DNA from 3 places in the Roseateles paludis genome. Region 1 is predicted to be linked to each of the others. Evidence: predicted binding sites of a transcription regulator. Region 1 holds the regulator's gene; each other region holds the start of a gene.
The links. Region 1 encodes FNR, which switches genes on or off when oxygen is low (the NO sensors DNR and NnrR bind a similar motif). Its sites were predicted from a motif close to TTGATNNNNATCAA; they were not measured.
Positions count from the first base shown of each region.

Region 2: a site for FNR is predicted at 1,137-1,150, ahead of ABDJ85_RS15015 (FeoA family protein). Genes of this name have one in related genera too.
Region 3: a site for FNR is predicted at 2,094-2,107, ahead of ABDJ85_RS19610 (DUF3079 domain-containing protein). Genes of this name have one in related genera too.

Region 1 is NZ_JBDPZD010000002.1:486,376-489,645, forward strand. Features, by position in the region: gene hemN (oxygen-independent coproporphyrinogen III oxidase) at 1-1,232, opposite strand, end outside; gene fnr (fumarate/nitrate reduction transcriptional regulator Fnr) at 1,361-2,110, shown strand; gene ABDJ85_RS08145 (hypothetical protein) at 2,123-2,416, opposite strand; gene ABDJ85_RS08150 (hypothetical protein) at 2,416-2,643, opposite strand; gene ccoG (cytochrome c oxidase accessory protein CcoG) at 2,676-3,270, opposite strand, start outside.
Region 2 is NZ_JBDPZD010000004.1:253,500-256,769, forward strand. Features, by position in the region: gene glgC (glucose-1-phosphate adenylyltransferase) at 1-1,051, opposite strand, end outside; gene ABDJ85_RS15015 (FeoA family protein) at 1,240-1,473, shown strand; gene feoB (ferrous iron transporter B) at 1,470-3,270, shown strand, end outside.
Region 3 is NZ_JBDPZD010000009.1:66,522-69,791, forward strand. Features, by position in the region: gene ABDJ85_RS19595 (DUF2520 domain-containing protein) at 1-816, opposite strand, end outside; gene ABDJ85_RS19600 (hypothetical protein) at 872-1,114, shown strand; gene ABDJ85_RS19605 (class I SAM-dependent methyltransferase) at 1,126-1,968, opposite strand; gene ABDJ85_RS19610 (DUF3079 domain-containing protein) at 2,157-2,408, shown strand; gene map (type I methionyl aminopeptidase) at 2,461-3,207, opposite strand.

The sequences.
Region 1 (3,270 bases):
AGGCGCTCCATCTCGGGCGCGAAGTAGGTGGGCACGTCCACCAGGTAGGCCAGGCGGATGGACTCGAACTCGACGCGGCCCTGGCACATCAGGCCCATGATCATGCTGCGGCGCAGCAGGTCATCGCGGCTCAGGGCCAGGCCGCGCTGGGTCGGGAACTGACCGCGCCGCACGGCGTCGTAGTACTCGTCCAGGGTCTTGGCGTTCTGGCTGTAGGTGGCGCCGATGCGGGCGATGGACGACACCCCCAGGCCGATCAGGTCAGCGTCCGGCTGGGTGGAATAGCCCTGGAAGTTGCGGTGCAACCGGCCCTGGCGCTTGGCGATGGCCAGGCTGTCGTCACGCTTGGCAAAGTGGTCCATGCCGATGTACTCGTAGCCAGCGGCCAGGAAGTCACTGATGGCGCCGGCCAGCATGGTCAGCTTGTCACCCGCCGGCGGCAGCAACTCGGCCACGATGCGGCGCTGCGGCTTGAAGCGCGCCGGCAGGTGGGCATAGCCATAGAGGGCGATGCGGTCGGGCTGCAGCGCGCAGACCTGCTCGATGGTGCGGCGGAAACTGACCGGCGTCTGCTGCGGCAGGCCGTAGATCAGGTCGACATTGATGGAGTCGAACTTCAATGCCCGGGCGGCCTCGACAAGCGCCTGCACCTGCTCGGGCGGCTGGATGCGGTGCACCGCCTTTTGCACTTCGGGGTCAAAGTCCTGGACGCCGAAGGACAGGCGGTTGAAGCCCATGGCCTTGAGCCGTGCCAGGCGACCGGCGTCAACGGTGCGCGGGTCCACCTCGATGGACAGCTCGGCGCTGGGCACGAGCTTGAAGCGCTTGCCGATCTCGGCCATCAGCTGCACAAGCTCGTCGTCGCTCAGGAAGGTGGGCGAGCCCCCGCCCAGGTGCAGTTGCGACACCTGGATGCCGGGGCCCAACTCGGCCCGGTAGAGATCCATCTCGGCGTAGAGCACGGCCAGGTATTCAGCCGCACGCTCGTGGTGCTTGGTGATGATCTTGTTACAGGCGCAGTAGTAGCAGACCGACTCGCAGAACGGGATGTGGACGTAGATCGACATCGGCGCGCCGGGCACGCGTTGCTGCAGCGCCAGGCGGTGCTGGTCGGCCTGGAAAGCCTCGACGAACCGATCCGCCGTTGGATAGGAGGTGTATCGTGGCCCCGAGATGTCATAACGCCGCAGCAGTTCGGCGTCGATTTCTGGAGAGAGGACGGTCGATGTCATGGGGCGAATGTGCCCGAGCACCCGCCTCTCCCGGTTGACGTGGATCAACGGTGGCGTTGCAGCGCAATGCCCATTTGCTGTGCGCGCCCATGGTCATTCACGGACTTAAACCAGCATAATTCTTTGCCATGCAGAACAGCACGCCCCACAGCACGCCCATTCGCCCGGTCGAGTCGCTGCAAGTCGCCTGCGCGTCCTGCAATCTTCGCGAGCTCTGCCTGCCCCTGGGCCTCTCGACGAACGACCTGGACCGGCTCGACACCCTGGTCAACCGACGACGCACCGTCCCCAAGGGCGAGCAGTTGTTCCGCAGCGGTGACAACTTTGCGGCGCTTTACGCGGTGCGCACCGGCTTTTTCAAGACATCGGTCACCAGCGAAGACGGGCGTGACCAGGTCACGGGCTTCCAGATGGCGGGCGAACTGCTGGGGCTGGACGGCATCAGTACCGACCGGCACCACTGTGATGCCACCGCGCTGGAGGACTCCTCCGTCTGCGTGATCAACTATGCCGACCTGGAGTCGCTGTCCCAGCACTTCACGGCGCTGCAGCACAGCTTCCACAAGATCATGAGCCGCGAGATCGTGCGTGACCAGGGCGTGATGCTGCTGCTGGGCAGCATGCGCGCCGAGGAGCGTCTGGCGGCCTTCTTGCTGAACCTGACCGAGCGCCTGGAGGCGCGCGGCTTCTCCGGCACGGCCGTGGTGCTGCGCATGACGCGCGAGGAGATCGGCAGCTACCTGGGTCTGAAGCTGGAGACGGTGAGCCGCACCTTCTCCAAGTTCCAGGACGAAGGGCTGTTGGAGGTCAAGCAGCGCCAGATCCGCGTGCTGCGGGCCGACGCCCTGCAGCAGATGGTGGCCAACGCCACCCGCTGAGCTGGGCGCCGGTTATCGGGGCCAATTCGGCGCGCTGCGGCGCCCGGGTTCCTCGTGGTCGGGCAGTTGCACCAGCAGCGCCGTCATGCTGCAGGCGATGGTGGTGACCAGCCAGAAGATCAGGAAGCTGACCGAGTAGATCGCTGAGCGCGACCACTCGATGGCCTCGCCGCCGAACCAGTGCAGGTCCTGCGGGTCGATGACCGAGAACACCAGGCCCTCCAGCACCCCCGCCATGACGAAGGCCGGCCAGATGCTGGCCATCAGGATGCGGGCAGCGCGCCCGGCAGCCTGCTGCCCGTCCATCAGCGTTGCCCGCCCGTGGCAGCGTGGTTGCGGGCCGTGATGGCAGGCTGCTCGGCCACGTCATCGGCAGCCACCTGGCGGGTTTGCACCGGCGGGTCAGGGTGACGCAGCGCCAAGGAGAGGGTGAAGAAGCTGGCGATGACCACGGTCAGCGGGCCGCCGACAACGAGATACATCATCGGCTCGCGCCACCAGGGGCGGCTGGCTTGGGTTGGGGCTTCACTCATGGTCTCGTTCTCCGATCCGGTCTGTGTCGCCGCTATCGCGGCACCACAAAGGTGGTCTTCTCATTCAGGTGTTCGCCGCCATCGGCCTCGACACGGAAGCTCATGGGGTGGGCGCCAGGCTTGAGGCCATGCCCGGGGGGCAGCCTCACCCCGAGCGAGACCCAGCGTGCTTGCGCGGGGCCCACCTCGATGTCACGCAACTCAGGCGTCACGACGAGGCTGGGAAGGCCTTGCGCGGTGACGCTGAAACGCTGCACGCGCTCGCTGGCGTTCATCAACTGCAGGCGGTAGAGGTTCTCGATGTAGCCGTCCTCGACCTGGCGGGCCAGGGTGGCGCGGTCGCGCACGACATCGGCCCGGAAGCTGTGGCGCAGGGTCAGGCTGGCCACCAGCGCCGCAAAGATCAGCACCAGCACACTGCCGTAGATGAGCACGCGGGGCCGGAACACGCGGCGCCAGCGTTGCCCGGCCGACAGGTGCTGGGCGATGCCGTTCTGGGTGTCATAGCGGATCAGGCCACGCGGGTAGCCGACCTTGTCCATCACGCCATTGCACACGTCGATGCAGGCCGCGCAGCCGATACACTCGTACTGCAGGCCATTGCGGATGTCGATGCCCGTTGGGCAG
Region 2 (3,270 bases), on a different contig from region 1:
GCACGTTGTTGAACAGCACCGACTGCACGACGTGCGAGCCCGACACGATGCAGCCCGCGCTGACGATGGCATTCACCGTCATGCCGTGCATGCCATTGGCATCAGGGATGAACTTGGCCGGCGGCAACTGGCGCTGGTAGGTCCAGATGGGCCAGTCGGTGTCGTAGATGTCGAGTTCGGGGCTGATGGACGCGAGGTCGAGGTTGGCGGCCCAGAAGGCGTCGAGCGTCCCGACGTCACGCCAGTAGGGCGGCGTGCCATTGGGGTTGTGGATCACGCTCAGCGCAAAGGGGTGCGCCACGGCACGGCCCTCGGCCACGGTCTTGGGGATCACGTCCTTGCCGAAATCGTGGCTGGAGTCGGGGTCGGCCAGGTCCTCTTCGAGCAGGCGGTAGAGGTAGTCGGAATTGAAGATGTAGATGCCCATGCTCGCGAGCGAAGACTCGGGCTTGCCGGGCATGGCGGGCGGGTCGGCGGGCTTCTCCTGGAAGGCGGTGATGCGGCGTTCTTCGTCCACGGCCATCACGCCAAAGGCCGAGGCCTCGGCGCGCGGCACCTCGATGCAGCCCACCGTGCAACCCGCGCCCTTGGCGACGTGGTCGGCCAGCATCACCGAGTAGTCCATCTTGTAGACGTGGTCCCCGGCCAGCACCACGATGTATTCGGCATTGGTGCTCTGGACGATGTCGAGGTTCTGGTAGACGGCATCGGCGGTGCCGCGGTACCAGTGCTCTTCGTCGACGCGCTGCTGCGCGGGCATCAGGTCCACCGTCTCGTTCAGCTCGGCCCGCAAGAAGCCCCAGCCGCGCTGGATGTGGCGCAGGAGCGAGTGGCTCTTGTACTGGGTCACCACGCCGATGCGGCGGATGCCGGAGTTGACGCAGTTGGACAGGGCGAAGTCGATGATGCGGAACTTGCCGCCGAAGTACACGGCGGGCTTGGCGCGCGCGTCGGTCAGTTGCTTGAGGCGCGAGCCTCGGCCGCCGGCCAGGACCAGGGCGATGGCTCGGCGGGCGAGCTGATGGGGCACGGGGGACACGGGAGGCGGCATGAAAGAGAGCTCCTTGTTATCTGCCGAAACCACTGACTGGGGCGCGACTACGGGGGTATTTCAAGAGCTGTGCCAACTCCCGGCCTTGATGCAGGTCAGCCTGCAAGCCGAAGGCCGGCGGACAATGCAAAGCTTCTCATTTGCATTTGCCAGGCTCCATGTCGCCCAGCCTACCACCGCCCATGAACGTGGCCTCACTCCCCGTGAAGGGGCGTGGCATCGTGCGCGCCATCCATGCGCCCGAAGGCCAGGCTGCCCTGGTGCAACAACTCGGGGATCTGGGCTTCCTGCAGGGTGAGGCGGTCACCGTCCTGCGGCATGGCTGGCTGGGCGGAGACCCGATTTTGGTGCGCGTGGGCGGCGCCACCTATGCGCTGCGCCGCGCTGAGGCGCAATGCATCGAAGTGGAGCAGGCTGCATGACGGCCGAGGCCATCGTCCACATGCAGCGCGGCCACGGCCCGCTGCTGGCCCTGGTGGGCAACCCCAACTGCGGCAAGACCGCCCTCTTCAACCGCCTGACTGGCAGCCGCCAGAAGGTGGCCAACTACGCGGGCGTGACCGTGGAGCGCAAGGAGGGCCGCATGGCGACCACCGCCGGCCGCAGCCTGCGCCTGCTGGACCTGCCCGGCACCTACAGCCTGCACCCCCGCTCGCCCGACGAGCGCGTGACGCGCGACGTGCTGACCGGCCACGCGGCTGGCGAGCGACGGCCCGATGTGGCGCTGTGCGTCGTCAATGCCACCCACCTGCGACGCCACCTGCGCCTGGTGCTGGCCGTGCAACGCCTCGGCCTGCCGGTGGTGGTGGTGCTCAACATGATCGACATCGCCCAGCGGCGCGGCCTGCGGGTGGACGCCGAGGCGCTGTCGCGCGAGCTGGGCGTGCCGGTGATTGCCACCGTGGCGACCAAGGGCCTGGGGCTGGACGAGCTGCGCGCCGCGCTGGATGAGCCGGGGCTGTGGGAGCGCTCGGCCCGCGCCGTGGCTGCTGCGCCGGCCCCGGCCGGCTCACCCGAAGACCGGCACGATGCCGAGCGCGTGCACGACCTGCTGGACCGGCTGGGTATGGCGGCCGAGCACCCGGCCCAGTTGGAGGACCGCGTGGACGCCGTGCTGCTGCACCGCGTAGCGGGGCCGCTGCTGCTGGCGGCGTTGCTCTTCCTGATGTTCCAGGCCGTGTTTGCCTGGGCGCAGGCGCCCATGGACGCCATCAAGGAGGCGACTGAATGGCTGGGCACGGCCGTGGGCCAGCTGCTGGCCAGCAGCGTGCTTGACGGCTGGCCGCGCAGCCTGCTGGTGGACGGCGTGATTGCGGGCGCGGGCGGCGTGGTGGTCTTCCTGCCGCAGATCGTGATCCTGTTCTTCTTCATCCTCGTGCTGGAGGAGTCGGGCTATCTGCCGCGCGCGGCCTTTTTGCTGGACCGCATCATGGGCAGCGTGGGGCTGTCGGGGCGGTCCTTCATCCCCCTGCTGTCCAGCTTTGCCTGCGCCATCCCCGGCATCATGGCCACGCGCACCATCGCCAATCCGCGCGACCGCCGCATCACCATGCTGATCGCGCCCTTGATGACCTGCTCGGCCCGGCTGCCGGTGTACGCGCTCTTGATCGGCGCCTTCATCCCGCGCCGCGAGGTGGGCGGCTTCGAGCTGCAGGGGCTGGTGCTGTTTGGCCTCTATGTGGCCGGCATCGTCAGCGCTTTTGTCGTGGCCTGGGTGCTCAAGCGCTTCACGCAGGGCGCGCAGATCCGCACCCTGATGATGGAGCTGCCCAACTACCACTGGCCCGATCCGCGCTCTATCGCCATCGGCCTGTGGCAGCGGGTGGTGATCTTCATGCGGCGCGTGGGCGGCGTGATCCTGACCATGACCATCCTGCTGTGGTTCCTGGCCAGCTTCCCCGGCGCCCCTGAAGGCGCCACGGCGCCGGCCATCGAGTACAGCTTTGCCGGTCGCATCGGGGCTTTGCTGGCGCATGTGTTTGCGCCGCTGGGCTTCAACTGGCAGATCAGCATCGCCCTGGTGCCCGGCATGGCGGCGCGCGAGGTGATGGTCAGCTCGCTGGGCACCGTGTACGCACTCTCAGCCACCGGCGAAGAGGCTGCGCAGGCCTTGATGCCGGTGCTGGCCCAGGCTTGGAGCCTGCCCACGGCGCTGGCCTTGCTGGCCTGGTTTGTGTTTGCGCCGCAGTGCCTCTCGACCCTGGCAACGGTGAAGCGCG
Region 3 (3,270 bases), on a different contig from region 1:
GCGGCCAGCTTGCTCGGCGAGAGCCAACTGGCGCCGTGCCAGTTCAGCGTACAGGCCCGCACCCTGAGGGGATGCCGCCAGCGCCTGCAACTGCGCCGCCAGCACCCCAACATCGCCCCGAGGCACCGGCCCCGCCACCGCGCCGGCCAAGCCACGGCTCGTGGCTGCTGCCAGCGCGCCCTGCGTGAGCGGCAGCAGCAGGGGCAAAGCGTCATCCACCTCCAGGCCCGCGAGTTGCCAGGCCTGCAGCGCCTCAGCCAACACCGCCAGCACACCGCTGGCCGCCAGGTTGGCCCCCGCGTGATAGAGCCGCCGCGTCTCCGGCTTCAGCCGCAAGGGCACCATGCCGAGGTCACGCGCCAGGGCGTCCAGCTGCGCCAGCAGCGGCGTTGACGAGGCCTCGATGCCCGCACCGCAGCCCGCCAGCACCGCCCGGCCACCAGCCAGCAACTGCAGCGGATGAAAGCCCGCCACCTCGGCCCCAGCGGCCTGCGCGGGCGCCAGCACCTCCAGGCCCGTGGCCCCGGCGCCGTGCAAGGCCACAAGCCCGGGTCGCCAGGGCAAGGTCTCGGCCACCTCGGACAACTGCCCGTCGGGCACACAGAGCCACACCCAGGCGCCGTCTGGTGCCTCGGCCACCGCTTGTGCGGGAGAACGCACCGCCACCCCCGGCACCTGCCCAACCAGCGCCGCCGCCCGCGATCCCTCACGCGCGCCAACGGCCACAAGGGGCCAGCCCGCCTCGGCCATCGCCGGTGCCAGCGCTTGCGCCAGGCGGCCGGGGCCGATGAAGACTTGCTTGGGGGGCTGGGTCATGCCGATGATCGTAGCGAGACAATCACCCCCCCCCACCCCGCGACCCCAGCCCGGCATGAAACCCTTTGACATCGAAGTGCAACGCCTGAAGTCCCTGCGCCACGACAAGGGCGCCATGGAGCTGCGCATGGACGCCCTGGTGCTGGCCCGCAAGACCAGCGACGAAGAGACCGGCAGCCCCAGCACCTGCCTGCGCCTGTCTGACGAAGACGCCCGAACCCTGCTGATGCTGCTCAAGCAGAAGTTTGCCGAGCTGGACAAGCTCCAGCCACGCAGTCGGCGCTCCGGCCGCGCGTGATCAGGGCCTGATCAAGGCTTCACAAAGCGCAGCGTCATCCGGTCGCTCTCGCCAATCGCGAGATAACGCTCACGGTCCTTGTCGCCCTGGCCCAGCACGGGCGGCAGGCTCCACACGCCACCGGCGTGATCGGCTGGGTCCTTGGGGTTGGCGTTCACCTCGCTGCGGCCCGCGAGCTTGAAGCCGGCGGCCTCAGCCAGCTTGATCACATGGGCCTCGTGCACATAGCCGCTGGCGGCCTTGGGGTCGAAGGCTTGGGCCACCGGCTTGCGGTGCTCCACCACGCCGAACACACCACCCGGCTTGAGCGCCGTGAAGGCGGCGGCAAACACGCTCTCAGCCTTGCCCTGGGCCATCCAGTTGTGCACGTTGCGGAAGGTCAGCACCACGTCGGCCGAGCCCGGCGCCGCGATGTCCAGCTTGCCGCCGCCCACGTCGAACACCGTGGTCTTGACCTTGCCGTAGACGCCCGGGGTTGCGTCCAGCTTGGCGCGGAAGCGCAGCCCGCCCTGGCGCGCGTAGTTGTTGCTGGAGGCGGGGTCGTCCCCCGCCGCGATGAACTGCCCTCGATCGCGCAGATAGGGCGCCAGGATCTCGGTGTACCAGCCGCCGCCGGGGGACAGCTCCACCACCGTGTCCGTCGGCTTGACGCCGAAGAAGGCCAGCGTCTCCACCGGGTGCCGCCAGCCGTCGCGCGCCACGTTCGCCACCGTGCGGTGGCCGCTGGCCACGGCCGCTTGCAGCGCGGGCACCAGGCTCGCATCGGCCGGCTGCGCGAGCGCGGGCAACGCCAGGGTGGACATCAAGGCCGCCGTCAACAGCGGCAGGGTGCGGCGGGAGGTGAGCAGGTTCATGGTGAGCAAGGCTGGTGGGTGTTGGTGAAAGGTGGCCGACGAGTATCTGCGCCGCCGCCCGGGCAGCCCTTGGTCATGGGTCCAAAGGCCTGCCCCGCGCAGGGGCTGGCCCGCCACGCCTGGGGTTGATCTGGAACAAGCCGCCGGCCGGACCCGCGCCCCACACTGCCGGCACTCCATCGCACGCCATGGCCAAACGCTTCCCCATCAACCCCTCGCACCCCGAGCGCAACTGCTGGGGCTGCGACCGCTACTGCGCGTCCGACGCGATGCTGTGCGGCAATGGCTCCGAGCGCACCCAGCACCCGGTCGAAACCTTCGGGCCGGGGTGGGATGCGTGGGACGGCGCGGCGCCCGAGGCGACCACCGGTGCGGCACCGAGCGGAGAAGTCAGCGCACGGCAGCCCGACGAGCTGGCCAGCCCACCAACAAGCCTCTGATCGGACAGCAGCCGCCGCCGTGGGCCTGCCACGCGGCTTGCTCAGTGCTGCCTCAGTGTTGGGTGACCACGATGGGCTCACCCCTCGTGATGATCATCGTGTGCTCGTACTGAGCCGAGAGGTTGCCGGGCGCACCCACCAGGGTCCACCCGTCAGACGCCTCCTCCACGATGCGGCTCTTGGTCGAGAGGAAGGGCTCAATGGTGATGACCATGCCCTCGTGCAGCAGCCGCTCGTCATGCGGGTCGTCGTAACCGGCAATGTGCTCGGGCGCCTCGTGCAGCGCGCGGCCGACACCGTGGCTGCCCAGGTTCTCGATGACCTTGAAGCCATAGGCGCGCGCCGTGCGCTCGATGGCAGCACCAATGCCCCGAATCGGCTGCCCCGCACGGGCCTGCCGCATGGCGGCCGCCAGGGCCTGGCGCGTGGCATGGCACAGGCGCGTCTTGACGGCATTGCCCGGCGGCACGACGCGGGTGCCGCCCGTGTCAGCAAAGTAGCCGCCCAGCTCGGCCGAGACATCGACGTTGAGCACGTCGCCCGCCCGGATGACCCGGTCCCCCGGGATGCCGTGGGCAGCTTCTTCGTTGATGCTGATGCAGGTGGCGCCGGGGAAGTTGTACGTGAGCTGAGGCGCCGAGCGGGCGCCATGGCGGGCCAGCAGCTCAGCCCCCAAGGCGTCCAGCTCGCGGGTGCTCATGCCCGGCTTGGCGGCATCCAGCATCTCGTGCAGGACGAGGGACACGATGCGGCCAATGCGCTTGAGGGCGGCGATGTCGTCGTCGGTTTCGATGGTCATGGGCGGTGCGTGGGTTGTGGGGGAGGTGTGCTGGGGATTTTCGGGTTGCAGCGAACGAGCGCG